DNA from 4 places in the Streptomyces sp. NPDC004539 genome. Region 1 is predicted to be linked to each of the others. Evidence: riboswitches for the same ligand, from Rfam matches in the RefSeq annotation. Region 1 holds a riboswitch; each other region holds the start of a gene.

Region 1 (6,911 bases):
AGGCACAGTGCGGCGCCGAGTCCCATGGCGGGCAGGCCGAGGAAGGCGGGCGCGGTCGCGTCCAGCAGTCCGTACGCCCCCGCGCACAGACCGCACATGCCGAGCAGCATCAGCGCGCCGGTGATCCGGCGGGAGCGGCGGGTGGCGGTGCCCGCGCGGCCGTAGCCCCGGGAGTCCATCGCGGCGGCCAGCCGCAGGGAACGTTCCAGGGCGTCCTCCAGCACCGGGACGGCGATCCCGCGCAGCGCCCGCATCCCCTGAGTACGTCCGGCCCTCAACTTCCTTGCCCGTGCGACGCGTTGGACGCTCTGCACCAACTGCGGGGCCACGCTGATCGCGACCGTGACCGCGACGCCGAGTTCGTACAGGGCGCCGGGCAGCACGCGCAGGGCCCGCTTCGGATTGGCGAGGGTGTTCGCGGCGCCGATGCAGCACAGCATGCAGGCCAGGCGCAGTCCGTCGGTCGCCGCCGAGAGCAGCGCCTCCAGCGAGACCGGGCCGCCGATCCGGATGCCCGCGTACCAGTCGGGGGTGGGAACGCGCGGGAGGGAGAAGAGGAAGTGGTCGTGGGGGGTGATGCCGGTGGAGAAGACGGCTCGGAAGACGACCCGGATCGCCACGACGGTCAGGGCCAGATAGAGGTAGTACTTGAAGCCGCGCGCCCAAGGGGCCTCGGTGCGCCGCGCGGTGACGACATAGCCGAGGACGGCGAGCACGAGGAACAGCAGCAGCGGGTTGTCGGTACGGCTGACGGCGGTGGCCAGCGCCAGGGCCCACACCCACCAGGCCACCGGATGCAGGACACGCGGCAGCCGGCGCCCGCCCGTGTCCGGCGCAGGACCGGTCGCGGGCGCCGCCACGGTCGTACGGGACACGGCGGTCACTCCGTACGACGGCGTCGGCGGGCCGCGAAGGCCGCCGCGCCGCCGATCAGCGCGACCAGGGCGGCGCCGACGGCGACCGGGGTGAGCGAGCCGGAGTCGTGCGGGGCGTCGGCGGCGGGCGCGGCGTCGACCACGCCGGTGCTGGGGCGGGGAGTCTCGGCAGCCGGTGAGGGAGGCGGCGGGGTGGGGGGCGTCGAGGGGGATGCGCTGGGCTCCGTCTTCTCGGGTGACGGCGTCGGTGGCGTGGTCCGGGGCTGTTCGGGTGCGGGGCCGGGGTCCGTGTCGGGCGGCGACGCGGGGGTCTTCCCGGTGGCGGAGGGTTTGGGGGCGTCGCCCTGCGGGCGGGTGTTGTGGGCGCGCAGTTGTCCGGGGGTGACCGCCGGGCGGCCCTGGGTGCCGCCGACGTCGGTGCCGCCGAAGGTCCACAGGTCGACGCTGCCGGGCTGGGGTTTGTAGAGCATGGCGCCGAGTTGGCTGTAGGTCCAGTCGTCGTCGCCCGGGTCTGCGTGCCAGTACGACCAGTAGGCGGAGGCGGGCGGGGTGAGGACGCAGTCGTCCTCGGCGGCGGTCGGGTACTGCCTGCCGCTGTCGTGTCCGCTGTAGCCGATGCGGCAGATGAACGCGGGCCCGTCGTGTCCGGTGCCGGTGGTTCGCCAGCCGCCCTGGTTGAGGAGTTCGTAGCCGGTGGTCGGGGTGGTGCCGCAGGAGCGGTAGACCGGGCCGCCCCAGTGGCTAAAGTCCACGGCGAGGACCGCTCCGGACGTGGTGGTGCACCGGCCCATGGGCTGGGGCGCGGCCGTGGCGGGGGTGAGCGCGGCGGCGAGCGCGGCGGCCGTCAGCCCAAGAGCCGCCCCGGCCCGCAGGACTCGTCCGGTCATCGCCCGGCTCCGCTCGCCGCGCGCCTGCGGGCGATGACGACGGTCCACCAGCCCGCGAGCACCAGCACGAGGGCGATCGCACCGAGGGCGCCGACCTGTACGCCCGTCGACGCCAGGACTCCCCTGCCGCTGCCGCCGTCCGTACCCACTCCCCCGGTGCCGCCGCCCGGCGTGACGATCGCCGGGGCGCTGCCGCTGGGGCTCGGTGTGGGCTGGGGCGAAGTGCCGGCCAGGCTGCGCGTCAGGGTGCCGAAGCTGACGCCGGTCGCGCCGCCGACGGCCTGGGTGGAGGCGCGCAGGTCGGAGCCGGCCTGCCCCTCCTTCGCCACCCGGAACCCGCCGTCGTCGTTCTGCTGTCCGGCGAGGAACCTCCGGGCGTCGGCGATCTCGTCGGCGTACTTCTCCGCGTCGAGGGAGAGCCCCTGCACCGCGAGCGCGGCCGAGTTGACCGAGTTCCCGGCGGCGCCGGGGAAGCCGCCGTCGGCCAACTGCCTTGACGCGAGCCAGGAGAGGGCCTTGTCCACGGCCTTCTCCGCCGTGTCGCCGCCGGCCAGATCGAGCGCCATGGCCGCGATCGCGGTGGAGTCGACGTCGGCGTCCTTCGTCGCCGGGATCAGGCTCGGCCAGGCGCCGCTGTCCTGCTGGAGGCTCGCCAGATAGGCGACCGGCTCCCGCGCCTTCTCCCCGGCCCTCAACTGCGCGATCACCGCGAGGGATTGGCCGAACACGGAAGGCGCATAGGTGTAGGCGCCCTTCGCCGCGCAGGAACGGTCGGGCGCGGTGCTCGCCTTCGTGCATACGGCCTTGTCGAGCGCGGCGATCAGGTCGTGGCCGGCGAAGTCGCGCGGGTCGCGGCCGACGGCCTCGGCGAGCAGGGCTGTCTTGCCGAGGGAGCCGCCGGTGGCGTGGGGTGTGCCGATGCCGGTCCAGTCGTTGACGGTGCGGCCCTCGCCGTCCTTGCCCTCGTGGTCGAGGAAGTCGACGATGCCGCGCAGTCCGGCGTTGTCGAGGCCGGTCGCGGCGAGGGCGTAGGCGCCGTCGACGGTCAGGCCGAAGTCGGCGCGGGTCGTCCCGGGTCCGGCGGTGTAGTAGCGGCCCTGCTTCAGGTTGGCGGGGTCGGTGAGGTAGGCGACGCCCTTCTTGAGGTCGGGGCCGACCCCCGGGGGCGGGGTGGTCGGGGGCGCGGTGGGGGTCGTCGGCGGGTCGGTCGGCTCGGCCTGCTTCGTGGTCAGGGTGACGAGGCTGGTGCCGGCGCCGGCGAGGACGGCGGGCGGGGTCGGATAGAGGGCCGGGTCGGTGGCGCCCTCCTCGAACCCGAAGCCGCCGCCGTCGAGTTGCTGCCGCGACAGCCAGCCCACGGCCGCGTTCGCGCGGGTGGTGTCGCCGAGTACGCGCAGGGCCTGGGCGGCGTACGCGGTCGCGTACACGCCGCCGGTCGTGGAACCGGTGTAGCCGGGGAACGCGCCGTCCGCGCGCTGGGTCTTCGTCAGGTAGGTGCGCGCCTTCGTGACCGCGTCGTCGTGACCGCCCGCCTTGTTCAGGACGAGGGCGACCAGGCCGGTGGTGGCGGAGTCGCCGTCGCAGTGCTCGCCGGGGCGGATGAGGATGCTGGTGATGCCGCCGTCGGCGCACTGGAGTTGGGTGAGGCGGCCGACGGTGGCCGCCGGAGGAGTCGTTCCGGACCGCAACAGGGCCAGTACGGACAGAGCCTGTCCCTCGGCGTACCCGGCGCCCGCGAAGTCGCCCTTGGCGGTGCAGCCGGGGGTCGGTTCGCCGGACTCCGGGCCCGCCGCGCACACGTTCTTCGCCAGGTCGCCGACGAGGTCGTGGCCGCCGAAGGTGTGCGCGTCCTGTCCGGTGATCTCGGCGAGGAGGGCCAGGCGGGCGGCTGCCGTGGCGTCGGGGGCCCGGTCGGTGCCGTTCGGGTAGGCGTAGTCGGCGGTGTGGGCGGCGAGGAAGGCGGTGATCTTGTCGAGGCCGGCGCTCCTGCCGTCGGTGGCGGCGAGGGCGTAGGCGGTCTCGGTGGTCAGGAGGTGGTTCGGGGCGCCGTCGTCGACGACGCGTTCGCCGTCGGTGAGGCGGCTCTTGAGCCAGGTCGCCGCGGAGGCCAGGTCGATGTCGCCGGGCGCGCCGGTGGGGGTGGTGCCCGGATCGGGGGTGCCGGTGGTGCCCGCGCGGACGTCGTCCGGGGTGAAGGCGGGCCGGCCCGTGCTGCCGCCGACGTCGGTGCCGCCGTAGACCCAGGCGTCGACGTCGCCGTCCTTGAGTGTGCGGTCCATGGCTCCGTACCGGCTGTAGGTCCATTCGTCCTGGCCGGGTGCGGCGGTCCAGTACGACCAGTAGGCCGTCGCCTGCGGGGTCAGAACGCAGGGTTCCTCGTCCGGAGTCGGGTACTGCGTACCGGAGTTGAAGGTGCCGGAGCCGATACGGCAGATGAAGCCGGGGCCGTCGTGCCGGGTGCCGGTGGTGGTGAAGCCGGCGTCGTGGAGGAGGTCGTAGCCGGTGGTCGGGGTGGTGTCGCAGCCGCGCTCGACCTTGCCGCCGAACGGCTCGAAGTCGACGGCGGCGACCGCGCCGTCGGTCGCGGTGCAGTCGCCGATGGGGTCGGCGGCGGCTGGGGAGATGGTGGTGAGGAAGGTCGTGCAGGCGGCTGCGATCAGCAGCAGCGCGGTCGCAAGTGCCGTCCAGGCGCCGGGTGTTGTGCCCGACCGCGCGCCTCTTCGCTCTCCGGTCCCCATGGCCGCCCCCTCGTCCGGCGCGGGACGGAGACGTGGTTGAGGACCCTCGTGGTCACGGGAGTTCCCCCGTACGAGAGTCGGTCGCACCACGCCGTAGTCCGCGACGGCGTTCGTTGCTCGGATCACGCTCCAGGCAGTCCGGCTCGCCCGGCGTGTGCCGGGCCCACGGTTGCGGGTCAGCGCCGGTTTTCGACCGGCTTCCCCTGGAACTTCTTGCGTATCAGGCGGATTTGAACACGGTTCACAGAGAGCGTCAAGGTGTCGCACAGGGTGACGCGGGTCGCTCTGGCCACGCGGGTGGCGGTCGGGTACCGTCCGGCACTGCCGAGTGGGGGAACCCGGTGGGAGTCCGGGGCTGACGCGCAGCGGTGTGGGACGGCAGAGGGCCGTTCCGAGCCCGAATGCCCAGGCGGCGCAGCACCTTCGGAAGCCGATCCACGCGTCCCGGACGGCGGCCCCACCCACCGCAGGCGGGTCCGGTCGGCGTCCCTCACCCAAGGAGCAGGCCATGTCCCGTCGTTCCGCCCTGACCCTCGCCGCCGCCCTCGGCGCCTTCGCGCTCACCACGCTGCCCGCGGCGGCCACCGCCACCCCGGCGCAGATCGCCACCTCGAAGACGAACGGCGTCACCTACCTCAAGTCCCTTCAGGCGGCGGACGGTTCGTACGCCGGGTCGGGGCTGTCCAACGAGTGGGCGTTCAGCGCCTTCGCCGCGGCCGGGACCGCCGCCGTGGACGTGACGCCGGGCGGCGACACGAGCAAGAACGCGAGAACCGTCTACCGCGACCTGCTGTCCACCGGCGGCTGGCCGTCCTCCTCCCCCGTCGTCACCGACTACGAACGCGCCGCCCTCAACGCCTACGCCGCCGGCCTCGACCCGGCCCGTGTCTCCGCCTCCCGCAACCTGATCGCCGACATCTACGGCTACTGGCAGACCTCGGAAGCCGGTTACTTCGGCCCGTCGGCCACCTTCAACGGCACGGTGTTCGCCGCGCTGGCCCTGGGCGGCGCGAAGACGGCATCCGGGCAGGTCCGCGTCCCCCAGTCGCTGCGCGACGCGATCGTCACCCGGCTGCGCGCCAACCAGCACAACGACGGCGGCTGGAACTACGGCAAGGCCGAGGGCAACCCCACCCAGCTCGCCGCCGCGAGCGACATCGACATGACCGGCGCGGCCATGGCGGCGCTGTGCGTGTCGGGCGTGCCGAACACCGACACCGACGTCGTGCAGGCCAAGGCGTTCCTCAAGAGCAAGCTGGTGGCGAGCACCGGGGCCTTCAACGCCGTGTTCGGGGTGAACACCGATTCCAACGGCTGGGCCGTGTCCGGCCTCAACGCCTGCGGGATCAATCCGCAGACCGGTGACTTCCTCACCGCCCAGGGCAAGACCCCGGTCGACTTCCTGATCGCCCAGCAGTTCAACCCCGGCGGCGGCTTCAAGTACCTGCCCAGCGACACGAGTCCGTCCTCGTACGCGTCCATCGACGGCCTGCGCGCGGTGGCCGGAGGCGGCTTCACGGCCACACCGCCCGTCCCGACGACCGCCGGCGCCCCGCAGTGGGTGGGGCAGTCGTCCTTCACCGCCGGTACGGCGACGAAGCTGGCGCTGACCGTGGACGACGGGTCCGGGAACCTGCGGGTGTGCTCGGTCGCCCTGACGCCGACCGGCGCGACGACGACCTTGGGTGCCGTCCTCGACGCGGCGACGGGCTCGGGGGGTTCGGGAGGTTCAGGGGGTTCGGGAGGTTCGGCCACTCCGTCCGGCTGCGTGACAGCCGTGACACCGTCCTCCGGCACCGGGACCGTCACCGCCCTCAACGGCACGGCCGCCAACGGCTCCAGCACCTGGAAGGTCAGCATCGACGGCTCGTCCTTCGCGACCGCCGCACGGGAGACGGCCGTGGGCGTCGGAGACACGATCGCCGTGCGCTGGGGGGCCTGACGGCAGCCGTACGGCTACCGGGTCGCGGTGTGCACCCGAGGCCGGGAAGCACACGGCCGGAGGGCCGGTCGAAGCCCTATGCGTCCACCGCGCCCCGCACGAATCTCCGGAGGTGCGTACGTACGGCGTCGGGCTGCTCCAGCCAGGGCTCGTGCCCGGCGTCCGCGATCCGCGTCAACGGTAGACCGAGCCGGAACGCGAGTGATTCGAGAGCCGACAGGGGCCGAGGATCGGCGACCCCGGCGAGGAGTTCCGTTCGCGCGGGCAAGTGCTCACTCAGTTCGGCAAGGTGCCCGTCGAGCGGGTCCGCGCGTCCCTCCCTGCCGAGTTCCCTGTTCATGACCCAGTTGACGGGGCGCCGCCGCCGGGCACCCCGCGCTGCCCAGTTCCAGCCACGTTCGGGATCGGCATGGTCGGTGAACCAGGCCAGCGTGAGCAGCTCGACTTCCTCCTCCTCCGTACGGCGCGG
Region 2 (6,911 bases), on a different contig from region 1:
GGTGATGATCCGCCCGTCGAACTCGGGGATCGCGACCTGCATCGCCGCGTCCATCGGGGAGAGCGCGGCATCCGACTCGTCCCACGCCGCCCGCGACGACGTGAGGCAAAGCCCTTGCAGCACAGGGATGTTGAGATCCGCGAGCGCCCCGATGTCCCACGCCTCCTCGTCACCGCCCGCCGACGCCTCGGACGCGTGCGCGCCGCCGGCCGCGAGGACCGTCGCCACCAACGCGTCGGCCCCGCTCAGCAGTTCGTACAGCCCGGCGTCCGCGCCGCGCAGCGAACCGCAGTACACGGCAAGGGCGTTGGCGCCCCGCGCCTCGATCGCGTCGCACAGCGTGTCGACGAAGGAGGTGTTGCCGCTCAGCTCGTGGGCCCGGTAGAAGAGCACGCCGACGGTGGGACGGCCCTCGACGAAGGCGCGCTCTCCGCTGACGCCGAACTCCGGCATCTTCTGCGGCTCGTCGAAGCCCTCACCGGTCAACAGCACGGTGTCGGACAGGAATCGGGCCAGCTCCACCAGGTTCGCGGGCCCGCCCTCGACGAGATAGCGCAGCGCCTCCGCGACGACCCCGGCCGGCACCGACGACTCGGCCATCAGCTCCGCGTCCGGCACGGTCTCCCCGCCCAGCAACACGGTGGGAATCCCCGCCGACTTGAGCGCCGCGAGTCCGTCCTCCCAGGCCCGCTTCCCGCCGAGGAGCCGGACGACAGCGATGTCCGCGCCCTCGATCAGCGCCGGCAGCTCCCCGGCGACGTCCACCCGTGTCGGGTTCCCGATCCGGTACGGGGCGCCGGAGGCGCGGGCCGCCAGCAGATCCGTGTCGGCGGTCGACAACAGCAAAACCGTACTCATGCGGGCGCTCCCGGGGGGATGAAGGGCAGTCCTTGCGGCGCTCCCGACTCGATGAGCCCAAGAAGCGCGTCGGTGTTCGCGTGCTGTTCGATCAGGTCGCCGAGCAGATCGAGCTGTCGCTCGCGCAGTTCGGCGAACGAGGTGTCGGTGGCGGGCACGAAGCGGCGGCCCGCGGCGGCGGCCACCTCGCGAAGAAAGGCCCGCCGGAATCCGTCCGACTCCAGCGAACCGTGCCAGTGCGTACCCCAGACGGCCCCGACTCGGCAGCCGTCCAGGAAGGGTTCTCCTCCATCGACAGAGGCGACCCCATGGTGGATCTCGTATCCCTCGACCCGCTCGCCGAGGGCCTCGCCCACCGGCCGGGTCAAGGTCTTCTCGCGGGCGAACCGCACCCGCACGGGCAGCAGCCCGAGCCCGTCGACGATCCCGGCGCGCGACTCGACGTCGTCCTCGATCCGCTCGCCGAGCAGCTGGAAGCCGCCGCAGATCCCGAGCACCGGCCGCCCGGCAGCGGCCCGGCGCCCCAACTCGGCCGCCAGCCCCCGCTCCCGAAGCCACTCAAGTGCCTTCACCGTCCCCCGAGTTCCGGGGACGACGACCAGATCCGCGTCCGCGAGTTCCTCGGGCCGGTCCACGAACCGCACCACCACACCGGGTTCGGCGGCCAGCGCGTCGACGTCCGTGAAGTTCGACATCAACGGCACCGCGCAGACGGCGACCCGGAGCACCTCGTCCCCGACCGGCGCCGTGAGCGAGGACTCCCGTACGGCCCCCCGCAGGGACACCGCCATGCCGTCCTCCTCGTCGATCCCGAGCCCCGCGCGGAACGGCAGCACCCCGTACGACGGACGCCCGGTCAGGCCGCGCAGCATCTCCAACCCCGGTTCCAGCAGCGACACATCGCCCCGGAACTTGTTCACCAGGAACCCGGCGACCAGCGCCTGGTCCTCGGGGGAGAGCAGCGCGACCGTGCCGAAGAACGACGCGAAGACGCCGCCCCGGTCGATGTCCCCGACCACCAGCACCGGCAGCCCCGCGTTCCGCGCGATGCCCATGTTGACGATGTCGGTGCGCCGCAGATTGATCTCGGCGGGCGATCCGGCGCCCTCGCAGATCACCGCGTCGTGCGTGGCGCGGAGTTCGGCGAGACAGTCGAGGACGGTTCCGAGGAGCTGCTCCTGCCGGCCCCCGTGGTACCGGCGGGCGTCCATCTCGCCGACCGGCTTGCCCATCAGCACGACCTGGCTGCTGCGCTCCCCGCCCGGCTTCAGCAGCACGGGGTTCATCAGCGCCGTCGGCTCGATCCGGCACGCCTGCGCCTGCATGGCCTGCGCCCGCCCGATCTCGGCGCCCTCCCGGGTCACGAACGAGTTCAGGGACATGTTCTGCGCCTTGAACGGCGCGACCTTCACCCCCTGCCGGACGAGCCACCGGCAGATCCCGGCGGTGACGACACTCTTCCCGGCGTCCGAGGTGGTCCCGGCGACCAACAGCCCGCCACTCATGAACCCGCCCCCCTTTTCAGCAACCGTTTACACAAACTCCGCCCGGCAGCCCCGAGCCCCGTGGCCCCGACCCCGGCAGCCCCGACACGCCTAGCGGCCCCCCGCCCCGCCAACGCCCGCCCGACCACCACCCGCCCGGCGACCGTCACCCCCAGCGCCAGCCAACTCACCCGCCGGGACAGCCGCACAGCCCGCTCGACATCACCGACGACGACCCCGCGCCCACCGGCGTTGAGCACCGGCCGATGCTCCACCCGCCCCGCGTACGACAGGGTCCCGCCCATCCGCACCCCGAGCGCCCCCGCGAACGACGCCTCCACCGGCCCGGCGTTGGGGCTCGGATGCTTCACCGCGTCCGCCCGCCAGGCCCGCACGGCCCCCCGGGGATCGTCCCCGGCGGCACACGCGAGGACGGCGGTCAGCCGGGCCCCCGGCCAGCCGGCGACGTCGTCGAGCCGGGCGGAGGCCCACCCGTACCGCAGGTGACGCGGCGACCGGTGCCCCACCATCGCGTCGAGCGTGTTGACGGCCCGGAACCCCAGCAGCCCCGGCACCCCGCCGACGGCCCCCCACACCAGCGCGCCCACGACCGCGTCGGACGTGTTCTCGGCAACCGATTCCACAACGGCCCGCGCGATCCCGTAGGCGTCCAGCGCCTGCGGGTCCCGCCCGCACAGATGCGGCAGCCGCGCCCGCGCCGCCTCGACGTCCCCGGCCTCCAGCGCCCGTCCGATGTGCCGCGCCTCGCGCGCGAGGGAGGTGCCGCCGACGACCGCCCAGGTCGCGGCGGAGGTCAGGGCGAGGGAGGCGCCGGGGGAGCGGCGTACGGACGAGGCGGCCACCGCGCCCAGGGCGATCGCGCCGCCCGCGCAGACGGCCGTGTGCAGGGCTCCCCAGCCGCGGTGGTCGTGCCACAGCACGCGTTCCACGGACATCGCGGCACGGCCGAACGCGGCGACCGGATGCCCCCGGCGGGGGTCGCCGAGGAGCAGGTCACCGAGGAGGCCGGCGGCGGCGCCGTACGCGTGGAGGCGATCGGCACCCATCGGCTCAGCCGGCCGTGGGAGCGGGCAGCGGTCGGGGTCGGTACCTCAGACGGCGGCGGCCGAGCATAGCGATATGTCCTCACTCAGGGTGTCCACGCCCTGGTTCGACGAGACCGGCGGTGGGAGTTCCTGGCTCCCGGGGATGACTACCCCGGTCACAGTGGCGGGACCGCGCCGGATTCGCACCGACTTCCTCCTGAGCCGCCGTACATGGCCCTGGCAGTCCACCACGGGCCTCGAAGAGCCGTCAACTCGCTGTTGACCTGCGAGAGCGGACTGTGCAGAACCCCACACGACCCGTCGGGCCGACCGCACACGAAACCCCGTACGGCGGGTGCCGTACGGGGTTGTGGAAACGGTTGCTGCCGGTCTTCCGGAGGCTCAGGCGACGATGAGGCTGATGCCGTACGCCACGGCCCCCAGGCACGCCGCGAAGCACGCGTACGCGCCGGTGACCGCGAGGGCGGCGGAGCCGCCGTCGGCCTGGGCGCGCTCGTGCCGGGAGAGGCCCATGACGCCGAGGGTGAAGAGGGTCACGATGCCCACGGTGACCACGAGGCTGACACCGAAGACGGAGCCGAGAGCGGACCAGTCGATCTTCATGGTTGCGGTGTCCTTCGGGGTCAGACGGTCGCGGCCGGGGGAGCGGCCGGGTCGGTGGTGGCGACGGTCGCCGGCGCGGGGATGACGACCTTGATGTCACCGGCGTCGGAGTCGGAGTCGGAGACGACATCAGCGGTGTCGTCCGTGTCGTTCACGTTGTTGTGGTCGACGACCTCGCGCCGCGAGATCTTCCAGATCGCCGCGCTGGAGCCGACGAGGAAGACGGCGACGGCTGCCGTGCCCCAGTCACCGAGGTCGGTGACCGACTCGGCGAGCGCGCCGACGAGCCCGGCGGCCGGCAGCGTCAGCCCCCAGGCGACGAACATCCGGGTCGCCGTGGACCAGCGCACCACCCCGCCCTTGCGGCCGAGCCCCGCGCCCATCACGGAGCCGGATACGGCGTGCGTGGTGGAGAGGGAGAAGCCGAGGTGGGAGGAGGCCAGGATGACTGTCGCGGCGGACGTCTGGGCGGCGAAGCCCTGCTGCGGCCGGAGGTCGGTGAGGCCCTTGCCCATCGTGCGGATGATGCGCCAGCCGCCCAGGTAGGTGCCGAGCGCGATCGCGACGCCCGCGGAGAGGATGACCCAGGTGGGCGGGTCGGAGTCGGGCGCCAGGGAGCCGCCCGCGACCAGCGCGAGGGTGATGATGCCCATCGTCTTCTGCGCGTCGTTCGTGCCGTGCGCGAGGGAGACGAGGCCGGCCGAGGCGATCTGCCCGAACCGGTAGCTCTTCTCCGCGGCCTTTCCTTCGGCCTTCTTGCCGAGGGTGTACGACAGCCTCGTCGCCAGCATCGCGGCGAGCCCGGCGACGATCGGGGCGGCGACCGCCGGGATCAGCACCTTCGTCACCAGCACGTCGCCGTGCACCGCGCCGGAGCCGGCCGAGGCCAGCGTGGCGCCGATCAGGCCGCCCATCAGGGCGTGCGAGGAACTGGAGGGCAGGCCCACCAGCCAGGTCAGCAGGTTCCAGAGGATCGCGCCCACCAGGGCGGCGAAGATGACCTCCGGTCGTATACCGCTTTCGTCGACGAGTCCCTTGGAGATCGTGTTCGCGACCTCCACGGAGAGAAACGCCCCCACAAGGTTGAGCGCGGCGGACATGGCCACCGCCACCTTGGGCCTCAGTGCGCCGGTCGAGATGGTCGTGGCCATCGCGTTGGCGGTGTCGTGGAAACCGTTCGTGAAATCGAACGCGAGAGCGGTGATCACCACTATCGCGAGGATCAGCGAGAAGTTTTCCATTTACCCAGGCAATCGTTCGAAGTAATCGGCTGGTTGAAGGTAGGTAACCTGGATGAACGGAAGGTGAACTGGACAGGGCATCGTGGTGTCGCTCCGGGCATGACTCCCCCTCTTCCCCGCCCCCTGGCAGGATCGCCGTATGGCTGAGCAGAGGCGCCCGCGTCCCGAAGAGGCCGCGGCATGGGGCTCCCTGGTGACGACCGCCCGCCGCACCGTCACCGACGGACTCGTGGTGGGCACATCCGGAAACGTGTCGGTCCGCGTCGCCGAGGTGGTCCTCGTCACACCGACAGGCGTCCCGTACGACCGTCTCGGGCCGGACGACATCACGGGCGTCGACCTCGACGGCCACCAGGTGCTGGGCACCCTGCGGCCGACCAGCGAACTCCCCATGCACCTCACGGTCTACCGCGCCTTCCCCGCCGCCGGCGCCGTCGTCCACACCCACTCCGTCCACGCCACCGCCGTCTCCACCCTCGTCCCCGAACTCCCCCCGATCCACTACATGACCGGCGCCCTCGGCGGCCCGGTCCGCGTCGCTCCCTACGCGACCTACGGCACGGAAGAACTCGCGGACAACATCCGTACGGCTCTCCAGGGCCGTACCGCCTGCCTGATCCAGAACCACGGCACCCTCGCCCACGCCCCCACCCTGGAGCGGGCCTTCACCGACTCCGCGCAACTCGAATGGATGTCCCACCTCTGGCTCACCGCGGCCTCGGTCCCCGGCCACCCCCCGCACCTCCTCACCCCGGCGCAGGTACGGGAGGCGGGGGAGAAGCTGAGCCGGTACGGGCAGGGCGCGACGGACTGAGCGGCCGGGGCGTCCACTGGCCACCCCCGCCCGCCACCCGGACACTGGACGAGTGCGCCCAGTCAAAGCGACGGCCGTCGCCGTCTCCGCAGTAGTGGCCGCCGGAGCGGCGAGTGTCGCCGCGGGCCGGATGGCGAGCGACCCGGCGTTGAAGGCACCGCCGGACCGTCCCCTGCCGACGGAACCGAAGCTCACGGTCCACCGCGCGGCGGCGGGCGAGGTCACGCTCACGCGCGGCCTCGCCGCCCTCAGACCCGGCACGTACGGCCTCACCGGCGCCGGGGTCCACGCGGTGTGCGGCCCGGTCCTGCCGAACGTCCCGCACAGCGCCGACACCGTCGTACGCCGCTTGGAGCGCGTCTCCTACGGCTCGCTGGACCCCGGGACGGCCGTCCGTCTCACGCCCGACCTGCATGTCGGGGACCCGACGACGGCGCTCGGCCTCGCGCACACGGGCGTCGAGATCCCCGGCGAACTCGGCGCGCTGCCCGCCTGGTTCGTGCCCGGCGCGCGCCGCACCTGGGTGATCGCGGTGCACGGCCTCGGCGCGGGCCGCACCCACGCCCTGAACGTCCTCGGCTTCCTGCACCGCCGCCGCTTCCCCGTCCTGGTCCCGGCCCACCGGGGCGACGAGGACGCCCCGCGCTCCCCGGACGGCCTCAACCACCTCGGCACGACGGAGTGGCGGGACGTCGACGCGGCGATCCGGTACGCCCTCGGGCACGGCGCCGACCGCGTGATCCTGCTCGGCTGGTCGACCGGCGCCGCGATGGCCCTGCGCGCGGCCACGCACTCCGGCCTCGCCGACCGCGTCAGCGGCCTGGTCCTGGACTCCCCGGCCCTC
Region 3 (6,911 bases), on a different contig from region 1:
GACCGTGTTCACGGGGGTTTCGGGTTCGGGGAAATCGAGTCTGGCGTTCGACACGATTTTCGCGGAGGGGCAGCGACGGTATGTGGAGTCGTTGTCGGCGTATGCGAGGCAGTTTCTGGGCCAGTTGGACAAGCCGGATGTGGACGCGATCGAGGGGCTGTCCCCGGCGATCGCGATCGATCAGAAGACGTCGAGCAGGAACCCGAGGTCGACGGTCGGGACGATCACGGAGGTGTACGACCACCTGAGGCTGCTGTACGCGCGGATCGGCCGCCCGCACTGCCCGGAGTGCGGGGAACCGGTGCGCGGGCAGACCCCGCAGCGGATCGTCGACCAGGTGCGGGCGGAGCCGGAGGGGACGAGGTTCCAGGTGCTGGCCCCGGTCGTCCGGGACCGCAAGGGCGAGCACGCGGAGGTGTTCCGGCAGCTCGCGGCGGACGGATTCAGCAGGGTCCGGGTGGACGGACGGGTGCTGTCCCTGAGTACGGTGCCGGCGCTCGACAGGCGCAGGAAGCACGACATCGACGTCGTCGTCGACCGCCTCGTCGTCAAGGACGGAATCCACCAGCGCCTCACCGAATCCGTCGAGACGGCACTCGCACTCGGCGGCGGCACCCTGCGCATCGACTTCGTCGACGACCCGGACCGCGAGCGACTGTTCTCCGAGAAGGCGGCCTGCCCGCAGGGCCACCCCCTCGCCCTGGACACCCTCGAACCCCGCCTCTTCTCCTTCAACGCCCCCTGGGGCGCCTGCCCCTCCTGCACGGGACTCGGCTCCCGCACCGAGGTCGACCCGAGCCTCCTCGTCCCGGACGACACCAAGTCCCTCGCCGAGGGAGCCGTCGCCCCCTGGACGAACACCAGCGGCGCCGACTACTTCACCCGCATCCTTGAAGCCCTCGCCCAGGCCCGCGGCTTCAGCACCGACACCCCCTGGCGCGAACTCCCCGCTCCCGTACGGAAGATCGTCCTGTACGGCTCCGACGACCGCCTCCACCTCGCCTACCGCAACCGTTTCGGCCGTGAACGCGACCACACCGTCCGCTACGAGGGAGTCGTCCCGCACATCGAGCGCCGCACGGCGGACGGCGGGGAGCACCGCTTCGCCGGCTACCTCCGCGAGACCGCCTGCCGCGCCTGCGACGGCACCCGCCTCGCCCCCGTCGTCCGCGCCGTCACGGTCGGCGGACAGGGCATCGCCCAGGCATCGGCGCTCCCGCTGGACCAACTCGCCCTGTTCGTCAGGGAACTGACCCTCACGGACAGCGAACGCCGCATCGCGGAGGCCGTCGTCGCGGAGATCGGCGAACGTCTGCGCTTCCTCCTCGACGTCGGCCTGGACTACCTCTCCCTGGACCGCCCGGCCGCGAGCCTCTCCGGCGGCGAGGCCCAGCGCATCCGCCTCGCGACCCAGATCGGCACGGGCCTGACGGGCGTCCTGTACGTCCTCGACGAACCGTCGATCGGCCTGCACCAGCGCGACAACGAACGGCTGATCGGCACCCTGGAACGCCTCAGGGACCGCGGCAACACGGTCATCGTCGTCGAGCACGACGAGGAGACGCTCCGGGCCGCCGACTGGGTCGTCGACATCGGCCCCGGCGCCGGAGTGCACGGCGGACACGTCGTCCACGCCGGCACGGTCGCCGAACTCCTCGCCCACCCCGACTCGTTGACCGGCGCCTACCTCTCGGGCCGCCGCCGGATCGCCGTACCGCGAGAGCGCCGCACCCCCGACCCGGAACGGCTGCTCACTGTCCACGGCGCCCGCGAGCACAACCTCCGCGACCTCACCGTCTCCTTCCCCCTCGGCCTGTTCACCGTCGTCACCGGCGTCTCGGGCTCCGGGAAGTCCACGCTGGTCAACGACATCCTGCACACGGCCCTCGCCCAGCGCATCCACCGCGCCCACCGCGTCCCCGGCCGGCACCGGACGATCACCGGCGCCGAGGACCTCGACAAGGTCGTCCAGGTCGACCAGTCCCCGATCGGCCGCAGCCCGCGCTCCAACCCGGCGACGTACACAGGGGTGTTCGACCATCTGCGCAAGCTGTTCGCGCAGACCCCGGAGGCGAAGGTCCGGGGCTACGGGCCCGGCCGCTTCTCGTTCAACGTCAGAGGGGGCCGCTGCGAGAGCTGCCTCGGCGACGGCACGATCAAGGTGGAGATGAACTTCCTGCCGGACGTGTACGTGCCGTGCGAGGTGTGCGGCGGCGCGCAGTACAACAGGGAGACCCTGGAGGTGAGTTACAAGGGCAAGTCCATCGCGGACGTCCTCGCGATGACCGTCGCGCAGAGCCGGGACTTCTTCGAGGGCCACCAGATCATCTCCCGCCACCTGCGCACCCTCGACGAAGTCGGCCTGGGATACGTCGCGTTGGGCCAGCCCGCCACCACCCTCTCCGGCGGCGAGGCGCAGCGCGTCAAACTCGCCGCCGAACTCCAGCGCCGTACGCGTGGCCGCAGTCTCTACGTCCTCGACGAACCCACCACCGGACTCCATGTCGCCGACGTGGAACGGCTGCTGACGGCCCTTCAGGGACTCGTGGACGGCGGCGACACGGTCGTCGTCATCGAACACAACCTGGACGTCGTCAAGGCGGCCGACTGGCTGATCGACATGGGCCCGGACGGCGGACACCGCGGCGGACAGGTCGTCGCCGAAGGCACCCCGGAACAGGTCGCCGCCCACCCCGCCTCCCACACCGGCCGGTTCCTGCACTCCCTCCTGGAGACGCCGTGACCCTCCTCGACCTGGAGCAACCCGTCGTGGCGGCCGAGGAGGACGCCGACGCCCCCGAGCCCCGGCTCACCACCGCCGGCGCCTCCGACGACCCCGTCAAGGACTACCTCCGCCTCATCGCCCGCGTCCGCCTCCTCACCGCCGAACAGGAGGTGGACCTCGCCAAACGCGTCGAGGCGGGCCTGTACGCCGAGCAGCTCCTCACCGAGGAGAACCCCTACGACACAGCCGAGTTGAGGCTCCTCGCGGCGGACGGGCAGCGGGCCAAGGCCCACCTCGTCGAGGCCAACCTCCGCCTCGTCGTCTCCGTCGCCAAGCGGTACACCGGACGCGGACTCGCCTTCCTCGACCTGATCCAGGAGGGCAACACCGGCCTCATCCGGGCCGTCGAGAAGTTCGACTACACCAAAGGGTTCAAGTTCTCCACGTACGCCACCTGGTGGATCAAACAGGCCGTCAGCAGGGCCCTCGCCGACCAGGGGCGCACGATCCGCGTCCCCGTCCACGCGGTCGAGATCATCAACCGTGTCGCCCGCGTCCGCCGGGAGATCCTCCACGACACCGGAGTCGAACCCACCCCCGAGCAACTCGCCGCGAAGGCCGACGTGTCGGTGGAACGCCTCGCCGAACTCGACGGCTACACCAGGGAACCCGTCTCCCTCGACACCGCCCTCGCGGACGACTCCGGCACCGAGTTCGGCGACCTCATCGTCGACACGGACATCCCCTCCCCGGTCGAACAGGTCACCTTCGGCCTCCTCCAGGAGGCCCTGCGCACGATGCTCGACGCGATGACCGCCCGCGAGGCCGGCATCATCTCGCTGCGCTACGGACTGTTCGGCGGCCGGCCCCGCACCCTGGAGGAGATCGGGCACGTCTACGGCGTCACCCGCGAACGCATCCGCCAGATCGAGGCCAAGACGATGTCCAAACTCCGCCACCCCTCCCGCTCCCAGGCGCTGCGGGACTACCTCGACTGACGGCCTCGCCCGCATACGGGACGGCGGCCCCCTGCGGAGCCGGCAGCCTCTTGCAAACACCGCGAAACGGTTTGTTAGGCTCCGTTCGCCTCCCGCGGGGGAAGTCCGGTGCGAATCCGGCGCTGACCCGCAACGGTGTGCGCGGAATCCTTTCCGCGCGAGCCCGATCGCCCACGGCCGGCACGCGACCCGTACGACCGCTCGCCGTGGACTGCGAGAGGGACCCGCAAGGTGCCTTCCCGCGCGACGCCCTCCCCTCGGCGGCCTCACCCGAAGGACCGCCGTGCGCCGAACGCCCCTCGCGCTGCTGACCGTCGCCCTCGCCCTCCTCCTGCTGCTCTCCCTGCTCGCGGGAGTCGCGCTCGGCTCCTCCGACATCGGCGTCGGCGACTCCCTGCGCCTCCTGTGGGCCGGCCTCACCGGCGGAACCGTTTCCGCACAGGACGCCGCCGACTACACCATCGTCTGGGAGATACGCCTGCCCCGCGTCGTCCTCGGCGCGGTCGCCGGCGCCGGCCTCGCCTCCGTCGGCGTTGCCGTCCAGGCCATGGTCCGCAACGCCCTCGCCGACCCCTTCGTCCTCGGCATCTCCTCCGGCGCGGCCGTCGGCGCCAACGCCGTCATCCTCATGGGCGCCTTCGCCGCACTCGGCGTCTGGGCCCTGTCCGCCGCCGCGTTCGGCTCGGCCCTCGCCGCGATGGTCCTCGTCTACGCGGTCGCCCGCACCCCGCGCGGCCTCACCCCGCTGCGCCTGATCCTCACCGGGACGGCGCTGGCGTACGGGTTCGAGGCGCTCACCACCGTCATGGTGTTCAGCGCCACCCGCGGCGAGGCGGCCCGCTCGGCGATGATGTGGCTGCTCGGCAGCCTCGGCGGGGCGACCTGGGCGCAGGTGCCGATCGCCGCCGTCACCGTCGCCGCCGGGTGGACGTGGCTGCGCCGCCGGGCCGGGGCGCTCGACGCGATCGCGATGGGCGACGAGACGGCGGCCTCCCTCGGGGTGCGGCCCGGCCGGCTGCGGCGGGAGCTGTTCGTCGTGACGGCCGCCGTCACCGGGACCCTCGTCGCGGTCAGCGGCGCGATCGGCTTCGTCGGCCTGATGGTCCCGCACCTCGTACGGATGGCCGTCGGCGCGAGCCACCGCCGGGTGCTGGCGCTCGCCCCGCTCGCCGGAGCCGTCCTCCTGGTCTGGGCGGACATCCTGTCCCGGCTGCTCGTCGCCCCCGCCGAACTCCCGGTCGGCGTGATCACGGCCGTGGTGGGGGTGCCCGCGTTCCTGCTGCTGATGCGGCGCGGCGGCCACGCCTTCGGCGGAAAGTGGTGACCGGCATGCGCCTCGACCTCGACGGCGTGACCGTCTCCGCGGCCGGCACCCGCCTCGTCCACGACATCCGCCTCACCGTCGAACCCGGCACGGTCGTCGGCCTCGTCGGCCCCAACGGCAGCGGCAAATCGACCCTGTTGAGATGCGTCTACCAGGCGCTGCGCCCCGACACGGGCACGGTCCGCCTCGACGGCGAGGACCTGCGGACGACGTCCCCGCGCGCCGCCGCCCGGGTGCTGGCCGCGCTCCCGCAGGAGTCCGGCGCCGAGTTCGACTTCACGGTCGCCGAGGTCGTCGCGATGGGCCGCCTCCCGCACGAGCGGCGCGGCGTCGGCGAGGACCGGAAGATCTGCGCGGAGGCCATGGCGGCGACCGGCGTCGGCCACCTCGCCGACCGGGGCTTCCTCGCCCTGTCCGGCGGCGAACGCCAACGCGTCCTGATCGCACGGGCGCTGGCCCAGCAGCCGCGCGTCCTGGTCCTCGACGAACCCACCAACCACCTCGACATCAGCCACCAGTTGGACGTCCTGACCCTCGTCCGGGACGCCGGGCTCACCGTCCTCGCCGCCCTGCACGACCTCAACCTGGCCGCCGCGTACTGCGATCGGCTGTACGTCCTCGCGGACGGCCGGCTCGTCACCTCCGGGACCCCCGAGGACGTGCTGCAACCGGCTCTGCTCGCCGAGGTGTTCGGCGTCCGCGCCCATCCCGTGCGCCACCCCGTCACCGGTGCCGTGCAACTCCTCTTCGACCGCCTGTAAGGAACCCCCCATGCGCTCCTTCCGTCAACTCGCCGCCGTAGCCCTGTGCCTGGCCGTCACCGGCTGCGGCGCCTCCGTGGAGAAGACCTCCACTGCGGCGGCCTCGGCCAAGCCGGTCACCATCACGAACTGCGGGAAGAAGGTCACCTTCGACCACGTCCCCGAACGGGTCGTCACCAACGATGTCGGCATCACGGAGCTGATGTTCGCGCTCGGCCTGGAGGACCGGATGGCCGGGTTCGCGATGCCCGACGACAAGGGCGATCTGACCGATGTGCCGTGGAAGGACGGCTACCAGAAGGTCAAGTGGCTCTCCAAGGACCAGCTCACCAAGGAGAACGTCCTCGACGCCCGCGCCGATCTGGTCTTCGCCGGCTGGAACTACGGCTTCCGCGAGGACAGCGGCTTCACCCCCGACGCCCTCGCCAAGCTCGGCGTCCCCTCCTACATCCTCACCGAGTCCTGCCGCAACGGCCGTACCGAGACCTCGCGGGGCATCATGCCGCCCCTGGAGGCGCTCTACACCGACCTCACCACCCTTGGGCAGCTCTTCGGCGTCGAGCAGCGCGCGGCGGCCCTGATCGCCTCCTTCAAGAAGGAGATAGCCGCCGTCCAGGCCCCCGCGAAGCGGCCCAAGGTGTTCCTCTACGACAGCGGCCAGGACTCCCCGTTCACCTCCGGGAAGTACGCCGCGCCCGACCAGATCATCAGCGCGGCCGGCGGTGAGAACGTCACCCACGACGTCGACGACTCCTGGACGACCGTCGGCTGGGAGACCGTCGTCGCCCGGAACCCGGACGTCATCGTCATCTGCGACTACGGGGACGTCAGCGCCGAGCAGAAGCGGAAGTTCCTGCTGTCGTACGCGCCGCTCAGGAACGTCGCCGCCGTCAGGAACAAGCGGATCTTCGTCCTCGACTACGTCGACCTCGTCGAGAGCCCCCGCAACCCGTCGGCGATCGCACGGCTCAACGCGTATCTGAAGACGGTCGCCTAGGGTTCGCGCGTCTCGGACTCCAGCGAGGCGCGGGTCGCCGGGCCGTACACGCCGGAGTCGTCCGAGAGGATGAGGCGGGTGAACTGGTAGGTGCGGACGGCGCTCT
Region 4 (6,911 bases), on a different contig from region 1:
GGACGCCGAGCAGGGCGAGGGCCTCGGCCACGTCGTCTCCCGCCGTGCGCATGGCGCTGGTCCCCCACAGGGAGAGGCCGACGGACGTGGGCCACTCGCCGTTGTCGGCGCGGTACCGCTCCGCGAGTGACTCCGCGAGGGCCTGGCCGGTCTCCCAGGCCAGCCGGGACGGGACCGCCTTGGGGTCGACGGAGTAGAAGTTGCGGCCGGTCGGCAGGACGTTGACCAGGCCGCGCAGCGGGGAGCCGGAGGGGCCGGCCGGGACGAAGCCGCCGGCCAGCGCGTGGACCGTGTGCTCCAGCTCCGCCGTGGTCGCCGCCAGACGCGGGACGACTTCGCGGGCCGCGAACTCCAGGACGGCGGCGACCTGTTCGCCGTGCGCCGTGGGGACTGCGGCCGGGTCCCAGTCCGCGTCCTCCATCGCCTGCACGAGCGCGCGGGCCTGTTCCTCCGCCGCGTCGGCCGTGGTGCGGGTCGCCGCCGACTCGTCGAGGCCGAGCGCCTCGCGCAGGCCGGGCAGGGCGGTGGTGCCGCCCCAGATCTGGCGGGCGCGCAGGATCGCGAGGACGAGGTTGACGCGGTCGGCGCCGGCCGGCGGGTTGCCGAGGACGTGCAGTCCGTCGCGGATCTGGGCGTCCTTGATCTCGCAGAGCCAGCCGTCGACGTGCAGGAGGAAGTCGTCGAAGCCGTCGTCCTCGGGACGGTCCTCCAGGCCGAGGTCGTGATCGAGCCTCGCGGCCTGGATCAGGGTCCAGATCTGGGCGCGGATCGCCGGGAGTTTCGCCGGGTCCATGGCGGCGATCTGGGCGTGTTCGTCGAGGAGTTGCTCCAGGCGGGCGATGTCGCCGTAGGAGTCGGCGCGGGCCATCGGCGGGACGAGGTGGTCGACGAGGGTGGCGTGGACGCGGCGTTTGGCCTGGGTGCCCTCGCCGGGGTCGTTGACGAGGAAGGGGTAGACCAGCGGGAGGTCGCCGAGGGCCGCGTCGGGGCCGCAGGCGGCGGACAGGCCCGCGTTCTTGCCGGGGAGCCACTCCAGGTTGCCGTGCTTGCCGAGGTGGATCATCGCGTCGGCGCCGAACCCGCCGTCCTCGGCGCGGGCCGCGATCCAGCGGTAGGCCGCCAGGTAGTGGTGGGAGGGCGGGAGATCGGGGTCGTGGTAGATCGCGATGGGGTTCTCGCCGAAGCCGCGCGGGGGCTGGATGAGGATCAGCAGGTTCCCGAAGCGCAGCGCCGCGAGGACGATGTCCCCGTCCGGGTTCGCGCTGCGGTCGACGAACATCTCGCCCGGCGCCGGCCCCCACTTCTCCTCGACCGCCTCCCGCAGCTCCCCGGGCAGCGAGGCGAACCAGCGCCGGTAGTCGGCCGCCGGAATCCGCACCGGGTTGCGGGCGAGCTGCTCCTCGGTCAGCCAGTCCTGGTCGTGCCCGCCCGCCTCGATGAGCGCCCGGATCAGCTCGTCCCCGTCACCGGAGGCCATCCCGGGGACGTCGTCGAAGACGTACCCCGCCTCGCGCAGCCGGTGCAGCAGCGCGATCGCGCTGGCGGGGGTGTCCAGGCCGACCGCGTTGCCGATCCGGGAGTGCTTCGTCGGGTAGGCGGACAGCACCAGCGCGACCCGCTTCCCGGCGGCCGGGATGTGCCTCAGCAGCGCGTGGCGTACGGCGATCCCGGCGACGCGGGCCGCGCGCTCGGGGTCGGCGACGTACGCGGGGAGGCCGTCGGCGTCGATCTCCTTGAAGGAGAACGGCACGGTGATCAGGCGGCCGTCGAACTCGGGGACGGCGATCTGACTGGCCGCGTCCAGCGGGGAGACGCCCTCGTCGCTCTCCTCCCACGCGGCGCGCGAGCCGGTCAGGCACAGGGCCTGGAGGATCGGTACGTCGAGGGAGGTGAGCGCGCCCGCGTCCCAGGACTCGTCGTCACCGCCGGCCGACGCCTCGGCGGGGCGGGTGCCGCCGGCCGCGAGGACCGTGGTGACGATGGCGTCGGCGGCGCCGAGCGTGGCGATCAGCTCGGGTTCGGGGGCCCGCAGCGAGGCCACGTACAGCGGCAGCGCCCGGCCGCCCGCCGCCTCGACCGCGTCGCACAGGGCGTGCACGAAGCCGGTGTTGCCGCTCATGTGGTGGGCGCGGTAGTAGAGCACGGCGACCGTCGGGCCCTCGGCGTCGCGGGGCGCGCGCTCCAGCGCGCCCCAACTCGGCGCGGGCGCGGGCGAGTCGAAGCCGTGGCCGGTCAGCAGGACCGTGTCCGACAGGAACCGGGCGAGCTGCTCCAGGTTGGCCGGGCCGCCGTGCGCGAGGTAGGCGTGCGCCTCGGCGGCGATCCCGACGGGAACCGTGGAGGCCGCCATCAGCTGGGCGTCGGGCGCCTGTTCACCGGTGAGGACGACGACCGGCCGCCCGTCGGCGAGCAGCAGGTCGAGCCCGTCCTGCCAGGCCCGCAGCCCGCCGAGGAGGCGGACGACGACGAGGTCGGCGCCGTCGAGGAGCGCGGGCAGGTCGTCCAGGGGGAGGCGGGCGGGGTTGGCGTACCGGTAGGGGACCGGGCCGTTCGCGGCGCGGGCGCTGAGCAGGTCGGTGTCGGACGTCGACAGGAGCAGGATCATGCGGCGTCGGCCTTCCTCGGGGTGTCCACGCCCCGGGCGAGAACTGGACGGCGGGAGTTCCTGACTCGCCCGGCGGCCGGGCTCACAGTGGCGGGACCGTGCCGGAGTCGCACCGGCTTCCTCCCCTGGTCGGTGACGGACCCTCATGATCCGCCGAGGAGCATAGTAAGGGTCACTGAAAGAGGGCAGGGCATACATCCGGTGTGATCGTAGGTATGCTCACGGCCGTGCCCACGCCTCCTGCCCGTCCGTCGTCCCAGGCCACAGCCCTCTCGCGGGGCCGCGACGACGCCTGCCCCGGCGCGCTGCGCCTGCACGCGGCGGACGACGGCGCGCTCGCCCGCGTCCGGATTCCCGGTGGGGTGCTGCGCACCGGACAGGCGCGTGCGCTCGGCCTCGCCGCCCGTGAACTCGGCGACGGGGAACTGCATCTGACCTCGCGCGGAAACGTTCAGCTGCGCGGCCTCACGCCGGACGGCGGGGCCGAACTGGCGGAGCGGCTGGAGGTGGCCGGGCTGCTGCCGTCCTGGCGGCACGAACGCGTCCGCAACGTCGTCGCCTCCCCCCTGTCCGGTCTCGACGGCCGTAGTCTCCTCGATGTCCGGCCGTGGCTGCGGGAGCTGGACGCGCTGCTGTGCGCGAGCGGGCCGGCGGCGAGGCTGTCCGGGAGGTTCCTGTTCGCGCTGGACGACGGGCGCGGGGACGTGGCGGCGCTCGGCGCCGACGTGAGTGTGCTGGCCGCGCCGGACGGGGGCGCGTGGGTGCGGGTCGGGGCGTCGCCGGATGCCGTGCGCGTGCCGGCCGGGGACGCCGCGCGGGCCGCGGTGCGGGCGGCCGAGGCGTTCGTGGAGGTGAGCGGCGGACGGGTCTGGCGGGTGTCCGAACTCCCCTGCGGCGGCAAGGAGTTGGTCTCGTACCTGGGTGAGCCGGCGCGTCCCGTGTGGCCCCGGTCCGCCGAGCCGGCCCCCGGTACGGTCACCGCGCCCGACGGGACGACGAGCCTGTCCGTCCTGGCCCCGCTGGGCCGCCTGACCGCCGCCCGGTGGGACGCGCTCACCGACGCCTCCTCCGACGAACTGCGGCTGACACCGTGGCGCGGAATGGTCCTCCCGGCCGTTCCCGCCGGCCGGCTCGCCGGTCTCGACGCCATGGGCCTGGTCACCGGACCGGACTCCCCCTGGCTCGGGGTCGGCTCCTGCGTCGGGCGGCCCGGCTGCGCGAAGGCGCACGCGGACGTCCGTACCGACGCGGCGGCCTGCCTCACGGGCGGCGGCGGACTCCCCGTCCACTGGTCCGGCTGCGAGCGCCGCTGCGGACGCCCGCGCGGCGACCACGTCGACGTCCTCGCCGTCCCCGGCGGCGGCTACCGGATCTCCGGTGCGCCGTCCTCCCTGTCCACCCTCGCCGCCGATGTGGCGGCGGCCCGTCACGCATGACCCGTAGGAGCACGGTGTTCGAGTACGAGAAGGACGGCGCGGCGATCTACCGTCAGTCGTTCGCCACCATCCGCGCGGAGGCCGACCTCGCGGGGCTGCCCGCCGACGTCTCCCAGGTCGCGGTCCGGATGATCCACGCCTGCGGGATGACCGACCTCGTCCGGGACCTCGCGTACACGCCGGGCGTGGTGGCGCGCGCCCGCGAGGCCCTGCGGGCCGGGGCGCCGATCTTCACCGACGTCCAGATGGTGGCCAGCGGCGTGACCCGCAAGCGCCTCCCCGCCGCCAACGACGTGCTGTGCACGCTCTCCGACCCGGCCGTCCCCGCGCTCGCCGCGAAGCTGGGCACGACCCGCAGCGCCGCCGCCCTCGAACTGTGGCGGGACCGGCTGGAGGGCGCGGTCGTCGCCGTCGGCAACGCGCCCACCGCGCTGTTCCGGCTGCTGGAGATGATCGAGGAGGGCGCGCCCCGCCCCGCCGCCGTCATCGGCGTCCCGGTCGGTTTCGTGGGCGCCGCCGAGTCCAAGGACGCGCTCGCCGGGCACCCGTCCGGTCTGGAGCACCTGGTGGTGCGCGGCCGGCGCGGGGGCAGCGCCATCGCCGCCGCCGCGCTCAACGCGATCGCGAGCGAGGAGGAGTGACCGGCAAGCTGTACGGCGTCGGACTCGGCCCCGGCGACCCGTCCCTGATGACCGTACGGGCCGTCGAGGTCATCGCCGAAGCGGATGTGATCGCCTATCACAGCGCCCGGCACGGCCGGTCCATCGCGCGCTCGATCGCGGCGAAGCACCTCCGCGCCGACCACGTCGAAGAACCGCTGGTCTACCCCGTCACGACGGAGACCACCGACCACCCCGGCGGCTACCGGGGCGCCATGGAGGAGTTCTACACCGAGGCGTCCGCCCGGCTCGCCGCGCACCTCGACGCCGGGCGCACGGTCGCCGTCCTCGCCGAGGGGGACCCGCTCTTCTACGGCTCGTACATGCACATGCACAAGCGGCTCGCCGACCGCTACGACACCGAGGTGATCCCCGGCGTCACCTCGGTGTCCGCCGCAGCCGCCCGCCTCGGCACCCCGCTCGCGGAGGGCGAGGAGATCCTGACGATCCTGCCGGGCACCCTCCCCGAGGAGGAGCTGACCGCACGGCTCGCCGCCACGGACACGGCCGTGGTGATGAAACTGGGCCGGACCTTCACCAAGGTCCGCACCGCGCTGGAGAGTTCGGGCCGCCTCGCCGAGGCGCGGTACGTCGAGCGGGCCACCATGGACGGGGAGCGGCTCGCCCCGCTCGCCGACGTGGACGCCGGGTCGGTGCCGTACTTCTCCGTCGCCGTCCTGCCGAGCCGGGTCGACGCCCCGGCGCCCGTGCGGGAGTCGGGCGAGGTCGTCGTGGTCGGCACCGGTCCCGCCGGGCCGCTGTGGCTGACCCCCGAGTCGCGGGGTGCGCTGGCGAGCGCGGACGACCTGGTCGGCTACACGACCTACCTGGACCGGGTGCCGGTCCGTCCCGGCCAGCGGCGGCACGGCTCGGACAACCGGGTCGAGGCCGAGCGCGCCGAGTTCGCGCTCCAGCTCGCCCGCAAGGGGCGCAAGGTCGCCGTCGTCTCCGGTGGCGACCCCGGGGTCTTCGCGATGGCGACCGCCGTCCTGGAGGCCGCCGCGCAGGACATGTACGCGGACGTGCCGGTGCGGGTCCTGCCCGGGGTGACCGCCGCCAACGCGGCAGCCGCCCGCGCGGGGGCTCCGCTGGGCCACGACTACGCGACGGTCTCCCTCTCCGACCGGCTCAAGCCCTGGGACGTCATCGCCGGGCGGCTCCGCGCCGCCGCCTCGGCGGATCTGGTGCTCGCGCTGTACAACCCCGGTTCGCGCAGCCGTGACTGGCAGGCCGGCAAGGCCCGTGACCTGCTGCTGGAACACCGGTCCCCGGACACCCCGGTGGTGGTCGCCCGGGACGTGGGCGGCTCCGGCGAGCGGGTGCGGATCGTGCGGCTGGCCGACCTGGACCCGGCCGAGGTCGACATGCGCACGATCCTGCTGGTCGGCTCCTCACAGACCCGGGTCGTACGGCGCGGGGGCGGCGAGGAGGTCGTCTGGACCCCTCGCCGGTATCCGCGGGCGTGAAGTGAGCGTGCTACTCGGCGCCCTGTTCGACGGTGGCGGGGGCCGGTCCCTGGGCCAGCCCCGCCGTCCACTTCTCCTCGATCCGGCCGACCTTCCACACGATCAGGGCGAGCGCCCAGGTGGCGAAGAAGAGGCCGACGATGACGTATCCGATGATGTTGAGGTCCAGGCCGGAGACCCAGTCCCAGAACGGTCCGTGCAGGTCCGCCTTGTCGGCGATCAGGCCCAGGAGTTCGACCGTGCCGATGATGAGGGCGACGGCGACGGAGAGGCCGGTGATGGTGAGGTTGTAGTAGACCTTGCGGACCGGCTTGGAGAACGCCCAGCCGTAGGCGAAGTTCATGAACGAGCCGTCGATGGTGTCGAGGAGCGACATGCCGGCCGCGAAGAGGACCGGCAGGCAGAGGATCGCGTACCAGGGCAGGCCCGAGGCCGCTCCGGAGCCGGCCAGGACGAGGAGGGCGACCTCGGTGGCGGTGTCGAAGCCGAGGCCGAAGAGGAGGCCGAGGGGGTACATCTGCCAGGGCTTGGTGATCGACTTCATCAGGCGGCCGAGGATGCGGTTCATGAAGCCGCGGTTGTTGAGCTGCTCTTCGAGGGCGGCCTCGTCGAAGTGGCCCGAGCGCATCTGCCGGAACACCTTCCAGATGCCGGCCATGATCACCAGGTTGATGATCGCGATGAGGTAGAGGAACGTCCCGGAGACGGTCGTACCGATCCAGCCGGTGACGCTGTGCAGCGCGGA

The links. Region 1 has a riboswitch for cobalamin ahead of ABZX85_RS47470 (prenyltransferase/squalene oxidase repeat-containing protein). Riboswitches for the same ligand answer to the same signal wherever they lie in the genome.
Region 2: it holds a riboswitch for cobalamin, as region 1 does, so the genes downstream of both, ABZX85_RS32215 (cobalamin biosynthesis protein) here and ABZX85_RS47470 (prenyltransferase/squalene oxidase repeat-containing protein) in region 1, are expected to answer to the same signal.
Region 3: it holds a riboswitch for cobalamin, as region 1 does, so the genes downstream of both, ABZX85_RS43540 (iron ABC transporter permease) here and ABZX85_RS47470 (prenyltransferase/squalene oxidase repeat-containing protein) in region 1, are expected to answer to the same signal.
Region 4: it holds a riboswitch for cobalamin, as region 1 does, so the genes downstream of both, cobN (cobaltochelatase subunit CobN) here and ABZX85_RS47470 (prenyltransferase/squalene oxidase repeat-containing protein) in region 1, are expected to answer to the same signal.

Annotation. Positions count from the first base shown of each region.
Region 1 covers NZ_JBEXLS010000045.1:12,827-19,737, forward strand. Annotated here, with positions in the region: gene ABZX85_RS47460 (energy-coupling factor transporter transmembrane component T) at 1-884, opposite strand, end outside; gene ABZX85_RS47465 (hypothetical protein) at 881-1,762, opposite strand; gene ABZX85_RS47470 (prenyltransferase/squalene oxidase repeat-containing protein) at 1,759-4,500, opposite strand; cobalamin riboswitch at 4,615-4,740, opposite strand; cobalamin riboswitch at 4,832-4,907, shown strand; gene ABZX85_RS47475 (hypothetical protein) at 5,009-6,442, shown strand; gene ABZX85_RS47480 (alpha/beta hydrolase) at 6,519-6,911, opposite strand, start outside.
Region 2 covers NZ_JBEXLS010000018.1:174,257-181,167, forward strand. Annotated here, with positions in the region: gene cobN (cobaltochelatase subunit CobN) at 1-858, opposite strand, end outside; gene ABZX85_RS32210 (cobyric acid synthase) at 855-2,363, opposite strand; gene ABZX85_RS32215 (cobalamin biosynthesis protein) at 2,360-3,409, opposite strand; cobalamin riboswitch at 3,512-3,654, opposite strand; gene ABZX85_RS32220 (hypothetical protein) at 3,791-4,012, opposite strand; gene ABZX85_RS32225 (inorganic phosphate transporter) at 4,033-5,253, opposite strand; gene ABZX85_RS32230 (class II aldolase/adducin family protein) at 5,393-6,067, shown strand; gene ABZX85_RS32235 (alpha/beta fold hydrolase) at 6,120-6,911, shown strand, end outside.
Region 3 covers NZ_JBEXLS010000033.1:84,893-91,803, forward strand. Annotated here, with positions in the region: gene uvrA (excinuclease ABC subunit UvrA) at 1-2,743, shown strand, start outside; gene ABZX85_RS43535 (RNA polymerase sigma factor) at 2,740-3,723, shown strand; cobalamin riboswitch at 3,788-3,917, shown strand; gene ABZX85_RS43540 (iron ABC transporter permease) at 4,007-5,047, shown strand; gene ABZX85_RS43545 (heme ABC transporter ATP-binding protein) at 5,053-5,808, shown strand; gene ABZX85_RS43550 (ABC transporter substrate-binding protein) at 5,819-6,805, shown strand; gene ABZX85_RS43555 (peptidoglycan-binding domain-containing protein) at 6,802-6,911, opposite strand, start outside.
Region 4 covers NZ_JBEXLS010000014.1:92,692-99,602, reverse strand. Annotated here, with positions in the region: gene cobN (cobaltochelatase subunit CobN) at 1-2,605, opposite strand, end outside; cobalamin riboswitch at 2,639-2,776, opposite strand; gene ABZX85_RS27410 (cobalamin biosynthesis protein CobG) at 2,821-4,041, shown strand; gene ABZX85_RS27405 (precorrin-8X methylmutase) at 4,038-4,682, shown strand; gene ABZX85_RS27400 (precorrin-2 C(20)-methyltransferase) at 4,679-6,166, shown strand; gene ABZX85_RS27395 (HoxN/HupN/NixA family nickel/cobalt transporter) at 6,177-6,911, opposite strand, start outside.